2 regions of the Pseudomonas sp. Teo4 genome follow, and region 2 is predicted to be linked to the other one. Evidence: predicted binding sites of a transcription regulator. Region 2 holds the regulator's gene; the other holds the start of a gene.
What was found. Region 2 encodes sigma-54, which starts transcription at its own class of promoters, with help from an activator protein. Its sites were predicted from a motif close to ANTGGCATNNANNTTGCTNT; they were not measured.
Positions count from the first base shown of each region.

Region 1: the regulator sigma-54 is predicted to act here: its motif matches at 4,715-4,734, upstream of glnA (glutamate--ammonia ligase).

Region 1 is NZ_JAXCIL010000002.1:633,377-640,620, reverse strand. It holds gene ntrC (nitrogen regulation protein NR(I)) at 1-1,183, opposite strand, end outside; gene glnL (nitrogen regulation protein NR(II)) at 1,180-2,265, opposite strand; gene PspTeo4_RS19225 (chorismate mutase) at 2,521-3,063, opposite strand; gene glnA (glutamate--ammonia ligase) at 3,213-4,619, opposite strand; gene thiI (tRNA uracil 4-sulfurtransferase ThiI) at 5,077-6,531, shown strand; gene typA (translational GTPase TypA) at 6,659-7,244, shown strand, end outside.
Region 2 is NZ_JAXCIL010000005.1:48,096-55,339, reverse strand. It holds gene PspTeo4_RS29125 (class II fumarate hydratase) at 1-205, shown strand, start outside; gene PspTeo4_RS29120 (hypothetical protein) at 236-697, shown strand; gene PspTeo4_RS29115 (superoxide dismutase) at 699-1,310, shown strand; gene PspTeo4_RS29110 (ZIP family metal transporter) at 1,322-2,215, shown strand; gene PspTeo4_RS29105 (HPr family phosphocarrier protein) at 2,518-2,790, opposite strand; gene rapZ (RNase adapter RapZ) at 2,811-3,665, opposite strand; gene ptsN (PTS IIA-like nitrogen regulatory protein PtsN) at 3,668-4,132, opposite strand; gene hpf (ribosome hibernation-promoting factor, HPF/YfiA family) at 4,145-4,453, opposite strand; gene PspTeo4_RS29085 (RNA polymerase factor sigma-54) at 4,532-6,025, opposite strand; gene lptB (LPS export ABC transporter ATP-binding protein) at 6,198-6,923, opposite strand; gene lptA (lipopolysaccharide transport periplasmic protein LptA) at 6,924-7,244, opposite strand, start outside.

The DNA.
Region 1 (7,244 bases), on a different contig from region 2:
GTGCGGCGTCCTGAGGCAGGTTCAGCAGCTCTGGAGGCAGGTCGCCAATCAGCACCTCGCGGCTGGACGCCATCACCGTGATCCAGCGGCAGGTGTTCTCCAGCTGACGCACGTTGCCCGGCCACGGCAGGTTACGGATGAACTCTTCGGTTTCCGGCTTCAGCAGCTTGGGTTCGACCGCCAGTTCCTGTGCGGCGCGGCCAAGGAAGTGGCGGGCCAGGGCCGGAATATCTTCGCGCCGGTCTGCCAGGCGCGGGATATGAATGCGGATCACGTTCAAGCGGTGGAACAAGTCTTCGCGAAACTTGCCGGCCTGTACCAGGGATTCGAGGTTCTGGTGCGTAGCGGCGATGATGCGCACATCGACTTTCACTGGAATATGCCCGCCGACCCGATAGAACTCGCCATCGGCCAGTACTCGCAGCAGGCGGGTCTGTGTGTCGGCCGGCATGTCGCCGATTTCGTCGAGGAACAGCGTGCCGCCATCAGCCTGCTCGAAGCGACCGCGGCGCAGGTTGGCTGCTCCGGTGAACGCACCTTTTTCGTGGCCGAACAGCTCTGATTCCATCAGGTCTTTGGGGATGGCCGCCATGTTCAGCGCGATGAATGGCGACGCCGCACGTGGGCTGTGGCGGTGCAGGGCGTGAGCCACCAGTTCCTTGCCGGTACCGGACTCACCATTGATCAGCACGGTGATGTTGGAATGGCTCAGGCGGCCGATGGCGCGGAACACCTCCTGCATGGCCGGCGCTTCGCCGATGATTTCCGGTGTGCGTGCCAGGCTTTGTGGAACATCCAGGCCTTGCTGCTCTTGCGCATGTTGATTGGCCCGCTTGACCAGCGACACGGCCTCGTCCACGTCGAACGGCTTGGGCAGGTACTCGAAGGCGCCGCCTTGGTACGAAGCCACGGCGCTGTCCAGGTCGGAGTGGGCGGTCATGATGATGACCGGCAAGCGTGGGTGCTGCTCGCGGATCTGAGCCAGCAGGTCCAGGCCGCTGGTGCCCGGCATGCGGATGTCGGAGATGATCACATCCGGTTGCTGGCGGGCCAGCCTGCCCATCACGCCGTCAGCGCTGTCGAAGCTCTGGGTGGCCATGCCTTCTTGCTGTAGGGCTTTTTCCAGTACCCAGCGGATGGAACGGTCATCATCGACGATCCATACGGTTTCACTTCGGCTCATGAGGCGTTGGCTCCTTGTTCCAGGGGCAGGAAGATCGAAAACGCGGTGTGGCCGGCATGGCTCTCGCATTCGATCAAGCCCTGGTGCTGACTGATGATGTTCTGGGTGATGGCCAGGCCCAGCCCGGTACCGTCCGGACGTCCACTGACCATGGGATAGAAGAGGGTGTCCTGCAGTTCCGACGGAATTCCCGGGCCGTTGTCGATGATTTCGACGCGGGCCACCAGGCGATGACGCACATGGCCGATGGTGAACTGGCGTACTGCGCGGCTGCGCAGGGTGATACGGCCGAGGCGCAGTTCGTTTTGCGAGCTGATCGCCTGCATGGCATTGCGCACGATGTTGAGTACGGCCTGGATCATCTGTTCGCGGTCGATCAGCACGTCCGGCAGGCTAGGGTCGTAATCGCGCACCAAAGTGATGCAACCCTGGCTTTCGGCATCCACCAGGCTACAGACCCGCTCCAATACTTCATGGATGTTGGTCATGGCCAGTGACGGCAGCTTGTTCGAGCCGAGCATGCGGTCGACCAGATTGCGCAATCGGTCGGCCTCTTCAATGATCACATTGGTGTAGTCGCGCAGGCCATCGTCGGGCAGTTCGCGGGACAGCAGCTGCGCCGCGCCACGGATGCCACCCAGCGGGTTCTTTATTTCATGGGCCAGGCCGCGCACCAGCATCTTGGTGGTTTCCTGCTTGCTCAGCTGGGCTTCTTCTTTGGTTATGCGCAGCAGTCGATCACGCGGGTGAACCTCCAGCAGCAGCAAGGTATTGCCCTGATGCAGGATCGGCGTGACGGCATAGTCGACCGTGATGGTCTGGCCGGTCAGCGACGTCAGTTGCGCTTCGCGCTTGGTAAACGGGTGTGCCTGTTCCACGGCCTGGCGCAGCGAGTTGAGCGCTTCGGTCGATTCGGTGAACAACTCGCTGATGAACTGCCCGTGGCTGCGCTGACCACTCACGGCCAAGAGCATCTCGGCGGCCGGGTTCATGTATTCCAGGCGTAGCTCCGAGTTGAGTAGGAGCGTGGCCGTGGTCAGGTTGTCCAGAAGCAGACGGTGCTGTGCATCGCTGATGGTCATAAGGCGTCGTTGACCTCTTTTGGCGCTTGCATACCCCCAGCCGTGCCAGGGGCGGGTGCGCTATGGATCCGCTGATGCCAGGAAAATGCAAGAAACAAACCAAGGCTCCGAAAAGAAGCGGTATTTCGTGACAAAGACCTGAAATTGCGCCTATTCGGATCAGAATATGCTGGTTTAACGTTTCAAATGACCTTTTTTGGGCTGCAGCGTGGGGCGCTGATAACTCTTATGCACCAATATAGAGCATTGCGCTGTTCAGTGTTCCTTGCACAGCTGTGCGGTGGCTCGAACCAGCGCCATGTGGCGTAGCGGATCATTGGTGCGTTGTTCCAGTGCTCTGGCCAGCTGCTTCGGGCAATCATCCTTGGCAAGACGGTCAACACGGCGTAGCTCGAACAGCAGGTTCGCTTGAAGCTTGTCCAGGCGTGGGCGAATTTCGTGAGCAAGGTCGCGGGATTCAGTGGGGGGCCTGCTGCCCAAGGTGTTCCAGCGATCCATGAGCGTGTATTGAACGAGCTTGTTGGCCTCTATCTGGTCGCTGAAGAACGCGGCGGCTCGGTCCGGGGTGAGGGCGTAGTCGGGTGCGTGCTTGCGGACTTCAGACAACACTTGCCGTTCACGCTCGGGGGCTTCGACCGGCAGCTTGTGATCCCATTTGTGCACGGCGACCGAAACCGCCAGGTCCAGGCGTTGTTCGATGGTCGCGAGTAGCGGGTGGAAATCGGGTTGTGGGGGCGAAGTTGCGCTGCAGCCGACAATGACGAAGGTGAGGCATGTGATGGTAGGTGCAAGGCGCATGGCGATCTCCTGGTAAATGGAGACCTGAGTGTGGCCAGCCTGCGGGTCTTCGCTTGTAGGAAGCGCCTGATAATTCTGTCCGCAAACAGAAACGGCCTTCGTATGAAGGCCGTTTCTGGTGATTTTATCAGCGCAACGCGCCGACTAAATCAGACGCTGTAGTACAGGTCGTATTCCAGCGGGTGAACGAAGGTACGGACCTTGATCTCTTCTTCCGACTTCAGCTCGATGTAGGCATCGATGAAGTCGTCGGAGAACACGCCGCCCTTGGTCAGGAACGCACGGCCTTTGTCCAGCTCTTCCAGGGCCTCTTTCAGGCTGCCGCAAACCTGCGGGATTTCCTTGGCCTCTTCAGGCGGCAGGTCGTACAGGTTCTTGTCGGCGGCATCGCCTGGGTGGATCTTGTTCTGGATACCGTCCAGGCCGGCCATCAGCAGTGCGGCGAAGCACAGGTACGGGTTGGCAGCCGGGTCCGGGAAGCGCGCTTCGATACGGCGGGCTTTCGGGCTGGAAACGTAAGGAATACGGATCGAGGCCGAACGGTTACGGGCCGAGTAGGCCAGCATGACCGGAGCTTCGAAGCCTGGAACCAGACGCTTGTAGGAGTTGGTAGCCGGGTTGGTGAAGCCGTTCAGGGCCTTACCGTGCTTGATGATACCGCCGATGAAGTACAGGGCGGTGTCGGACAGGCCGGCATAGCCTTCACCGGAGAAGGTGTTCTTGCCGTCTTTGGAGATCGACATGTGAACGTGCATGCCCGAGCCGTTGTCGCCGTACAGTGGCTTCGGCATGAAGGTAGCGGTCTTGCCGTAAGCATCGGCAACGTTGTGCACGCAGTACTTCAGGGTCTGAACTTCGTCAGCCTTGGTTACCAGGGTGTTGAAGCGCACACCGATTTCGTTCTGGCCAGCGGTGGCCACTTCGTGGTGGTGAACTTCGACGACCAGGCCCATTTCTTCCATGGCGTTGCACATGGCAGTACGGATTTCGTGGTCGTGGTCGCATGGTGGAACCGGGAAGTAGCCGCCTTTGACAGCAGGACGGTGGCCCTTGTTGCCGCCTTCGACGTCCTGATCGGTCATCCAGGAGCCTTGCTCGGAGTAGATCTTGAACATCGAGCCCGAGATGTCGGACTTGAACTTCACTTGGTCGAAGATGAAGAACTCAGGCTCCGGGCCTACCAGAACGGTGTCACCGATACCGGTGGATTTCAGGAACTCTTCAGCACGCTTGGCGATTGCGCGTGGGTCGCGGTCGTAGCCTTGCATGGTGGACGGTTCGATCACGTCGCAGACCAGGATCAGGGTCGGCTCTTCGGTGAACGGGTCCAGGACGGCGGAGGAGTCGTCCGGCAGCAGGATCATGTCGGAAGCTTCGATGCCTTTCCAGCCTTCGATCGACGAGCCGTCGAACATTTTGCCAGCTTCGAAGAAGTCGTCATCCAGCGCGTCGCGAGCGGGCATGGTGACGTGGTGCTGTTTGCCTTTGGTGTCCGTGAAACGCAGATCAATCCACTTGACGTCATGATCTTTGATGAGTTGAACCGACTTCGACATGTTGTCCTCCGGATGGTCTAGGGCGCTTAGCCGCTGCCCTGGAAAAAGGGTGTCGCCGGGCGCGCATAGTCGGCCAAGCTTACCTGCCTCACAAGAGAGCAAATTGCATGCCAGTGCCCAAAAATGGCGAGAGCGGGATAAAAGGGGGCGTTTAGGGGCATCTGGCGGCGGTTCGCGGAAGAAAAATGCACCCTTAAGATGCGAGTTTCGTCTTGTGCGCACCAATAGTGTGCATGTTTGGACGGGCGTGCATCCTTTGGGGGCCTCATCGCCGGCAAGCTGGCTCCCACAGCTGTGGTGCCCTCGATATCCCTGTAGGAGCCGGCTTGCCGGCGATGAGGCCGGTGCAGCCAAGCTAATTCCAACCTTCTGTACAAAAGTTGGTCAAATCCTGAGCAATTTCCGCTATAATTCGCGCCCCTCATTTTCGGCAGGCCCTGCGCGCGCTGTTAACCCAATGAAACTTATCGTCAAAGTCTTCCCAGAGATCACCATCAAGAGCCGGCCGGTGCGCAAGCGCTTCATCCGCCAGCTCGGCAAGAACATCCGTGTCGTGCTCAAGGACCTCGATCCTGAGCTCGCGGTCGATGGTGTCTGGGACAATCTCGAAGTGGTCACCCGCGTCGAGGACGAGAAGGTCCAGCGCGAGATGATCGAGCGCCTCACCTGCACGCCGGGTATCACCCACTTCCTGCAGGTCGAGGAGTACCCGCTGGGTGACTTCGACGATATCGTCGCCAAGTGCAAGCACCACTTCGGCCATCTGCTGGCCGGCAAGCGCTTCGCCGTGCGCTGCAAGCGTGGTGGCCACCACGACTTCACTTCCATGGACGTCGACCGCTACGTCGGCAGCCAGCTGCGTCAGCAGTGTGGCGCCACCGGTATCGACCTGAAGACCCCGGAAGTGCTGGTGCGCATCGAAATCCGCGATCAGCGCCTGTATGTCATCCACAACCAGCACAACGGCATTGGCGGCTACCCGCTCGGCGCTTTGGAACAGACCCTGGTGCTGATGTCCGGTGGCTTCGACTCCACCGTGGCGGCCTATCAGATGATGCGCCGCGGCCTGATGACCCACTTCTGCTTCTTCAACCTCGGTGGCCGTGCCCACGAACTGGGCGTGATGGAAGTTGCCCACTACCTGTGGAAGAAGTTCGGCAGCAGCCAGCGCGTGCTGTTCATCAGCGTACCGTTCGAGGAAGTGGTCGGCGAGATCCTCAACAAGGTCGACAACAGCTACATGGGCGTGACCCTCAAGCGCATGATGCTGCGCGGCGCGGCGCGCATGGCCGAACGTCTGGAAATCGATGCGCTGGTCACCGGCGAGGCGATTTCCCAGGTGTCCAGCCAGACCCTGCCAAACCTGTCGATCATCGACTCGGCCACCGACAAGCTGGTGCTGCGCCCGCTGCTGGCCAGCCACAAGCAGGACATCATCGACACCGCCTATCAGATCGGCACTGCCGAGTTCGCCAAACACATGCCAGAGTACTGTGGTGTGATTTCGGTGAACCCGACCACTCATGCCAAGCGTCACCGCATGGAGCATGAAGAGAAGCAGTTCGACATGGCCGTGCTTGAGCGCGCTCTGGAGCGCGCCAAGTTCATCTCCATCGACCATGTGATCGACGAGCTGGGCAAAGACGTCGAAATCGAGGAAGTGGCCGAGGCGTTGCCGGGCCAGATTGTCATCGACATTCGTCACCCCGATGCCCAGGAAGACCAACCCCTGGTCATCGAAGGCGTCGAAGTCCAGACGCTGCCGTTCTACGCGATCAACAGCAAGTTCAAGAACCTGGATGCCAACCGCCAGTACCTGCTGTATTGCGACAAGGGTGTGATGAGCCGTCTGCACGCACACCACCTGCTCAGTGAGGGACATGCCAATGTGCGTGTTTATCGTCCGACATAAGACGCCAGGGCTGTATGGCGGCAGCATCCGCCATCGCCCTCCCGACCGCCGGGCCCGCTGAGCCTTTTAACTTCATATTGGCCGCCTAGACTGGGCGGCAACCGAATCCTCTGATCGAGATACAGTTGTGATCGAAAATCTGCGTAACATCGCCATCATCGCCCACGTTGACCATGGTAAAACCACCCTGGTCGACAAACTCCTGCGCCAGTCCGGCACCCTGGAGCGTAACGAGCTCAACGACGAGCGCGTCATGGACTCCAACGACCAGGAAAAAGAGCGCGGTATTACCATTCTGGCGAAAAACACCGCCATCAACTGGAACGGCTACCACATCAACATCGTCGACACCCCCGGCCACGCCGACTTCGGTGGCGAGGTTGAGCGCGTAATGTCGATGGTCGACTCCGTGCTGCTGCTGGTCGACGCCCAAGACGGCCCGATGCCACAAACCCGCTTCGTGACCAAGAAGGCCTTCGAAGCTGGCCTGAAGCCGATCGTCGTGATCAACAAGGTCGACCGTCCGGGCGCACGTCCTGACTGGGTTCTGGACCAGATCTTCGACCTGTTCGACAACCTCGGTGCTACCGACGACCAGCTGGACTTCCAGGTTGTCTACGCCTCGGCCCTGAACGGCATCGCCGGTCTGGACCACACCGATATGGCTGAAGACATGACCCCGCTGTACCAGTCGATCGTCGACAACGTTCCAG
Region 2 (7,244 bases):
GCTCAAGGAAGCCCTGGCGCGCAACCCGATCCTGGTGACCGCGCTGAACCCGATCATCGGCTACCTCAAGGCCGCCGAGATCGCCAAGACCGCCTACAAGCAGGGGCGCCCGATCATCGACGTAGCGCTGGAGCACACCGACCTGTCGCGCGATCAGCTCGAAGCGTTGCTGGACCCGGAAAAACTCACTGCTGGCGGCATCTGACCCGCGTCAGCGCCCTGGAGAAGAAACGTCATGCAGCACTGGAAACGCACCACCGAAACCGCCAACCGCTTGTTCGAACAGGGCGAGTTGGTCGATGCCCGGGAACACTACCTGCAAGCGTTGGCCTTGGCCCAGGTGTTGTTCGAGCGCTGGCATGACGTCGACGAGGCGGTGGCGGTGTTCGTCATCGCCCACCACAACCTGGCCGACCTGCACCTGCGCCTCAACCAGCCACATGAGAGCGCCGACTACCTGTGCGCCGCTCACCAGCGGCTGCTCCAGGCCAGCCAGGAAGTGCGTCTGCCCCAGGCGCTGCGCGATGCGGCCCTGCGCCACAGCGCACGCACCTACACCGAGTTGCTCAGTTTCATTGCCGAATACGGCCAGTATCCGCGTACCGAACGGCTGCTCAATCGTCATTCGCCTGTAGCGGGCGAGTTGGCTGCGCAGCCGAACCTGGCGTCCAGAATCCCTGCTTACGGAGTCCATTGACATGTCCCATACCTTGCCTGCGTTGCCTTATGCCTACGATGCGCTGGAACCGCACATCGACGCCCAGACCATGGAGATTCACCACAGCAAGCATCACCAGACCTATATCAACAACCTCAACGCTGCCATCGAGGGTACCGAGTGGGCCGAGTGGCCGGTGGAAAGGCTGGTGGGTGCGGTCAAGCAGTTGCCTGAGAAGCTGCAAGGCGCGGTCATCAACCAGGGCGGCGGACACGCCAACCACACCCTGTTCTGGACCGTGATGGCGCCACAGGGTGGCGGCCAGCCGCAGGGGCGAGTGGCCCAGGCCATCGACGCTGAACTGGGCGGTTTCGATGCGTTCAAGGACGCCTTCACCAAGGCTGCGCTGACCCGCTTCGGCAGTGGCTGGGCCTGGCTCAGCGTAACGCCGGGCGGCAAGCTGGTGGTGGAAAGCAGCGGCAACCAGGACAGCCCGCTGATGCATGGCAACACACCCATCCTTGGCCTGGATGTCTGGGAGCATGCCTATTACCTCAAGTACCAGAACCGTCGTCCGGAATACATCGGTGCCTTCTACAACGTCGTTGACTGGGCGGAAGTGGAACGTCGTTATCTTGAAGCCTTGAAGTGAGTCGACCCGCCATGCGCTCGGAGGTGATGTCTGTCAGCAGTGTGCGCCTGTTCCGCCTGGCGCTTGGGACCTTGCTGTTGCTGGTCGGCACAGCGTTGCTGGTGGCACGCGGCATCGCCTGGCTAGACCTGGAGCCGCGCATGTTGCGTGCCCTCGAGGGCGGTGCACTGTGTGCGCTGGGCACGGCGCTGGGGGCGGTACCGGTGTTGGTCATTCGCAACATGCCGGTCGCCTTGGCCGACACGCTGCTGGGCTTTGGTGCTGGCGTGATGCTGGCGGCTACCGCGTTTTCCCTGATCATCCCAGGGCTCGATGCTGCCCAGTCCATCGGGTTCAGCCCATGGGGTGCTGGCGGCGTGATCAGCTTTGGCCTGTTGTTCGGCGCGTTGTGTCTATTCCTGGTCGACCTCAAGGTCTCCGGCGCTTCGCCAGAGGCCTTGGTTGGCTCCGAGCATCAGCCGGTGATCGCCGCGCGAATCTGGCTGTTCGTGATCGCCATCATCGCCCACAACATTCCTGAAGGTATGGCCATTGGTGTTTCTGCCGGTGGCGGGATGGCCGATGCCGATAGCCTGGCCATGGGTATCGCCTTGCAGGATGTGCCCGAAGGGTTGGTGATCGCGCTAGTGCTGGCGGGGGCGGGGATGCCTCGATTCAAGGCGTTTCTGATTGGTGCCGCGTCGGGGCTGGTGGAGCCACTGGCGGCAGTGATTTGCGCCTGGCTGGTGAACGTCGCTGAGCTGTTGCTGCCGCTGGGCCTGGCCTGCGCGGCGGGGGCGATGTTGCTGGTGGTGACTCAGGAAATCATCCCTGAGTCGCGCAGTAATGGGCATCATCGGCTGGCGAGTTTGGGGCTGTGCGTGGGGTTCTGTTTGATGATGGTGATGGATACGGCGATGGCCTGATTTTGGTCCAGGGCCAGGCGGTACATTTTTTGCGCCTGTGAGATCGAGCGCCGCCCGTGCGGCGCATCGCGAGCAAGGCTCGCTCCTACGTTTGTTTGCGGCCAATAACACCTGTGACAGACGCGCGCGACCGCCTTGTGCGTACGACTCGATATCAAGCCATGCGCCAAGGCGTTCGCGCGCAAATTCCACAGGCATAATTGGCCCGAAAAAAACGTAGGAGCGAGCCTTGCTCGCGATGCGCCGCGCGGGCGGCGCTCGATTTCGCCACCGCTGAAGGAGTTGTGTCGAGCCCTGAAGGCTTACTCGCCTTCGTCGAAGAAGTTGTTGATCAGCGCTACCAGGGCATCCATGGCATCGCCATCTTGCTCGCCCTCGGTAAGCAGATGGACCTGGGTTCCTTTACCTGCCGCCAGCATCATCACGGCCATGATGCTTTTACCGTCCACCATCTTGTCGGGGGCTCGGCCGACCCTGACCTGGCAGGGGAATCGACCGGCCACGCCGACGAATTTGGCTGCCGCCCGGGCATGCAGGCCCAACTTGTTGATGATGGTAATTTCGCGGGCGGGCATCGTGGTGCGGATCCTGTGGGCTATAGGTCGCGGTGGCGGACCTGGACGTTTTTCAGGGATTGCTGAAGTAGCTGGCCGAGGCGCTCGGTCAGGTACACAGAACGGTGGTGACCGCCAGTGCAACCAATGGCAATGGTGACGTAGGCGCGATTGCTGGCGGCAAAGCGGGGCAACCATTTCAGCAGGTAGCTGGAGATATCGTTGAACATCTCTTCGACATCCGGCTGGGCGGCCAGATAATCGATTACCGGTTGGTCGAGACCGGAGTGTTCACGCAGCTCTGGCTTCCAGTAAGGGTTGGGCAGGCAGCGGACATCGAACACCAGGTCGGCATCGACCGGCATGCCTCGCTTGAAACCGAACGATTCGACCAAAAAGGCTGTGCCAGGTTCAGGCTGGTTCAGCAGGCGCAGCTTGATCGAGTCGCGCAGCTGGTACAGGTTGAGGTTGGTGGTGTCGATCTTGAGGTCGGCCAGGTCGGAAATCGGCCCCAGCAACTCGCTTTCGACACGGATCGCTTCGGCCAGCGAACGGTTGGCGTTGGTCAGCGGATGGCGCCGCCGGGTCTCGGAGAAGCGTTTGAGCAGCGTTTCTTCGTCAGCGTCCAGAAACAGTACATCGCACTGGATGTGCCGGCCGCGGGCTTCTTCGAGCAGTTCGGGAAACCGCGTCAGGTGGCTCGGCAGGTTTCGAGCGTCGATGGAAACGGCAACCTTGGGCTGCTGTAGCTCGGTATTGATCAGCGCATTCTCCGCCAGCTGCGGTAGCAGCCCGGCGGGGAGGTTGTCGATGCAGTAGTAGCCGTTGTCTTCCAGCACATCAAGGGCGGTACTCTTGCCCGAGCCGGACCGGCCGCTGACGATGATCAGGCGCATGTTCAGTGCTCGTTCTGTGCGTCCAGGACAACCTGGAACAGGGCCTCGCTGCTGGCGGCGGAACGCAGGCGATCGCGGACCTCCTTGCGATCGAGCATGCTGGCGATCTGGCGCAGCAGTTCTAGGTGGGCATCAGTGGCGGCTTCGGGGACCAGCAGGACGAACAGCAGGTCGACCGGGGCGCCATCGATGGCGTCGTAATCGATAGGGGCATCCAGGTGCAGCAGTGCGCTAACCGGTGCAGTGCAACCTTCAAGTCGGCAGTGAGGGATGGCAATACCGTTGCCGAAACCGGTCGAGCCGAGTTTTTCACGGCCGATCAGTTTTTCGAAGACGTCTTGCATCTCCAGCTCTGGCACTTGTTCGGCAATGAGGTTGGCGACCTTTTCCAGGGCGCGCTTTTTACTGCCTCCCGGCACGTTCACCAGGGAACGGCCGGGGGTCAGGATGGTTTCAAGTCGGATCATGGATGAGGGGGATCAGCGTGCGGCTGCACCTTGCAGCAGGCTTTGCTGTTTTTCCTTGTGTTTTTTCAGTTGGCGGTCGAGCTTGTCGGCCATGGCGTCGATCGCTGCATACATGTCTTCGTGTTCCGCGTTTGCTACCACTTCGCCACCGGGAATCTGCAGGGTCGCTTCGACCTTCTGTTGCAGTTTCTCGACTTTCAGGATGACCTGCACGTTGGTGATCTTGTCGAAGTGACCCTCCACGCGCTTAAGCTTTTGCTCTACGTAGTCGCGCAGAGGGGAGGTGACTTCTACATGGTGTCCACTGATGTTGACTTGCATACAGCTTCTCCTTTGTTGCCCGTGCATAAAGAGGCAGGTATTGCACCTGCCCCGCAAACGCTTTGGCACATTCAGGGGCTACATCAGTCGCTTGCGCTCGCTCGACGGCGCGATGCCGAGGGACTCGCGGTACTTGGCGACGGTGCGACGGGCTACCTGAATGCCTTGTGCCTCCAGTAAACCAGCGATCTTGCTGTCACTCAATGGCTTTTTCTGATTTTCCGCCGCAACCAGTTTCTTGATGATCGCGCGGATCGCCGTAGACGAGCATTCTCCGCCTTCGGAGGTGCTGACGTGGCTGGAGAAAAAGTATTTCAGTTCGTAGATGCCACGGGGTGTGTGCATGTATTTCTGGGTGGTGACCCGGGAAATCGTCGACTCGTGCATGCCTACCGCTTCGGCGATGTCGTGCAGCACCAACGGCTTCATCGCTTCGTCACCGTGGTCGAGGAAGCCGCGTTGGTGCTCGACGATCTGGGTGGCGACCTTCATCAGGGTTTCGTTGCGGCTTTGCAGGCTCTTGATGAACCAGCGAGCCTCCTGCAGCTGATTGCGCATGAAGGTGTTGTCGGCGCTGGTGTCGGCGCGGCGGACAAACCCGGCGTACTGTGGATTGACCCGCAGGCGTGGGATCGCCTCCTGGTTCAGCTCGACCAGCCAGCGGTCGCTGTCCTTGCGCACGATCACGTCGGGCACCACGTATTCCGGTTCGCTGGATTCGATCTGCGAGCCTGGGCGCGGGTTGAGGCTCTGCACCAGTTCGATGACCTGGCGCAGCTCGTCTTCCTTGAGCTTCATGCGGCGCATCAACTGGCTGTAGTCGCGGCTGCCGAGCAGGTCGATGAAGTCGACCACCAAGCGTTTGGCTTCGGTCATCCACGGTGTGCTGGCGGGCAGTTGGCGCAGTTGCAGCAGCAAGCACTCGCCAAGATTGCGTGCGCCGACCCCGGCGGGCTCGAACTGCTGGATGCGATGCAGGACGGCTTCGACCTCGTCGAGTTCGATGTCCAGCTCTGGGTCGAAGCCCTCGCAGATTTCTTCGAGGGTGTCTTCCAGGTAGCCCTGGTCGTTGATGCTGTCGATCAGGGTGACGGCGATCAGGCGGTCGGTGTCCGACATCGGTGCCAGGTTCAGTTGCCACAGCAGGTGGCTCTGCAGGCTCTCGCCTGCGGATGTGCGGGTGGTGAAGTCCCACTCGTCATCATCGTTGCTGGGCAGGCTGCTGGCGCTGGTCTGGTAGATGTCTTCCCAGGCCGTGTCGACTGGAAGCTCGTTGGGAATGCGCTCGTTCCACTCACCGTCCTCCAGGTTCTCGGCACTGGGCGTGCTTTCCTGGAAACTGTTGTCCTGAACTTCGGCGGCCGGCTTGTTCTCGGCGTTGTCCGCCATCGGGTCGCTGTTGTCGAAGTCGTCGCCGTCTTCCTGACGTTCGAGCATCGGATTGGACTCCAGCGCTTCCTGGATTTCCTGTTGGAGGTCCAGGGTAGAAAGCTGGAGCAGGCGGATGGCCTGTTGCAACTGCGGTGTCATCGTCAGTTGCTGGCCCATTTTTAGGACGAGCGATGGTTTCATGGCAGGGGCTAAATACCTTGTTCGCCGGCGCGCATGCGCCATCCACTACACGAGGGCGCCGGGGCGCCAAATCAAGCAAGTTTTATGCCTTAAATTGTAGCGTTTGCCTAGAGCGCTGTAACAACTTAAGCCTCGTTGAGGCGCTATTGCCAGTGCTCCAGGCGCGCCGAGGTCAGAGCCGGAACTCGTGACCCAGGTAAACCTCTTTGACCAGATCGTTGGCCAGGATGGTCTCGGCATCGCCCTCGGCGATCAGTTGACCATCATTGACGATGTAAGCGGTTTCGCAGATATCCAGGGTCTCGCGGACGTTGTGGTCGGTGATCAGAACACCGATGCCCTTGGCCTTGAGGTGGTGGATGATCTGCTTGATGTCGCCCACGGAAATCGGGTCGACACCGGCGAACGGCTCGTCCAGCAGGATGAACTTCGGTGCGGTTGCCAGTGCCCGGGCGATCTCGACGCGGCGTCGCTCACCACCGGACAGGCTCATGCCGAGGTTGTCGCGGATGTGGCTGATGTGGAACTCCTGCAGCAGGCTTTCCAGCTCCTTGCGGCGGCCATCGCGGTCGAGGTCCTTGCGGGTCTCGAGAATCGCCATGATGTTGTCGGCCACCGACAGCTTGCGGAAGATCGAGGCTTCCTGGGGCAGGTAGCCGATACCGGCACGGGCGCGACCGTGCATCGGTTGGTGGCTGACATCGAGGTTGTCGATGCGCACGCGGCCCTGATCGGCCTGGACCAGGCCTACGATCATGTAGAAGCAGGTGGTCTTGCCGGCGCCGTTGGGGCCGAGCAGGCCGACGATCTGGCCGCTGTCGATCGACAGGCTGACGTCGCGCACGACTTGCCGACCCTTGTAGCTCTTGGCCAGATGCTGGGCTTTGAGGGTTGCCATTTACTCGGCCTTCTTCTTCGGCTGGATCACCATGTCGATACGCTGACGCGGTGCAGTCACGTTGCCACCACGGCCCGCGGTCGCAACCTGGGTCTTGGTGTTGTAGACGATCTTCTCGCCTTCGGTGGTGTTGCCTTCGTTCTCGACCTTGGCGCGGTCGGTGAGGATCACCATGTCCTTCTGCGCCTGGTACTGGATGGTCACGGCCCAGCCTTTCATTTTATCGGGCTTGGCGGCGCTCTGCTGCTGCTCGAAGTAGGCCAGGTTGCCCACCGAGGTCACCACGTCGATGTCGCCTGACTGGGCGCGAGTGATGGTCAC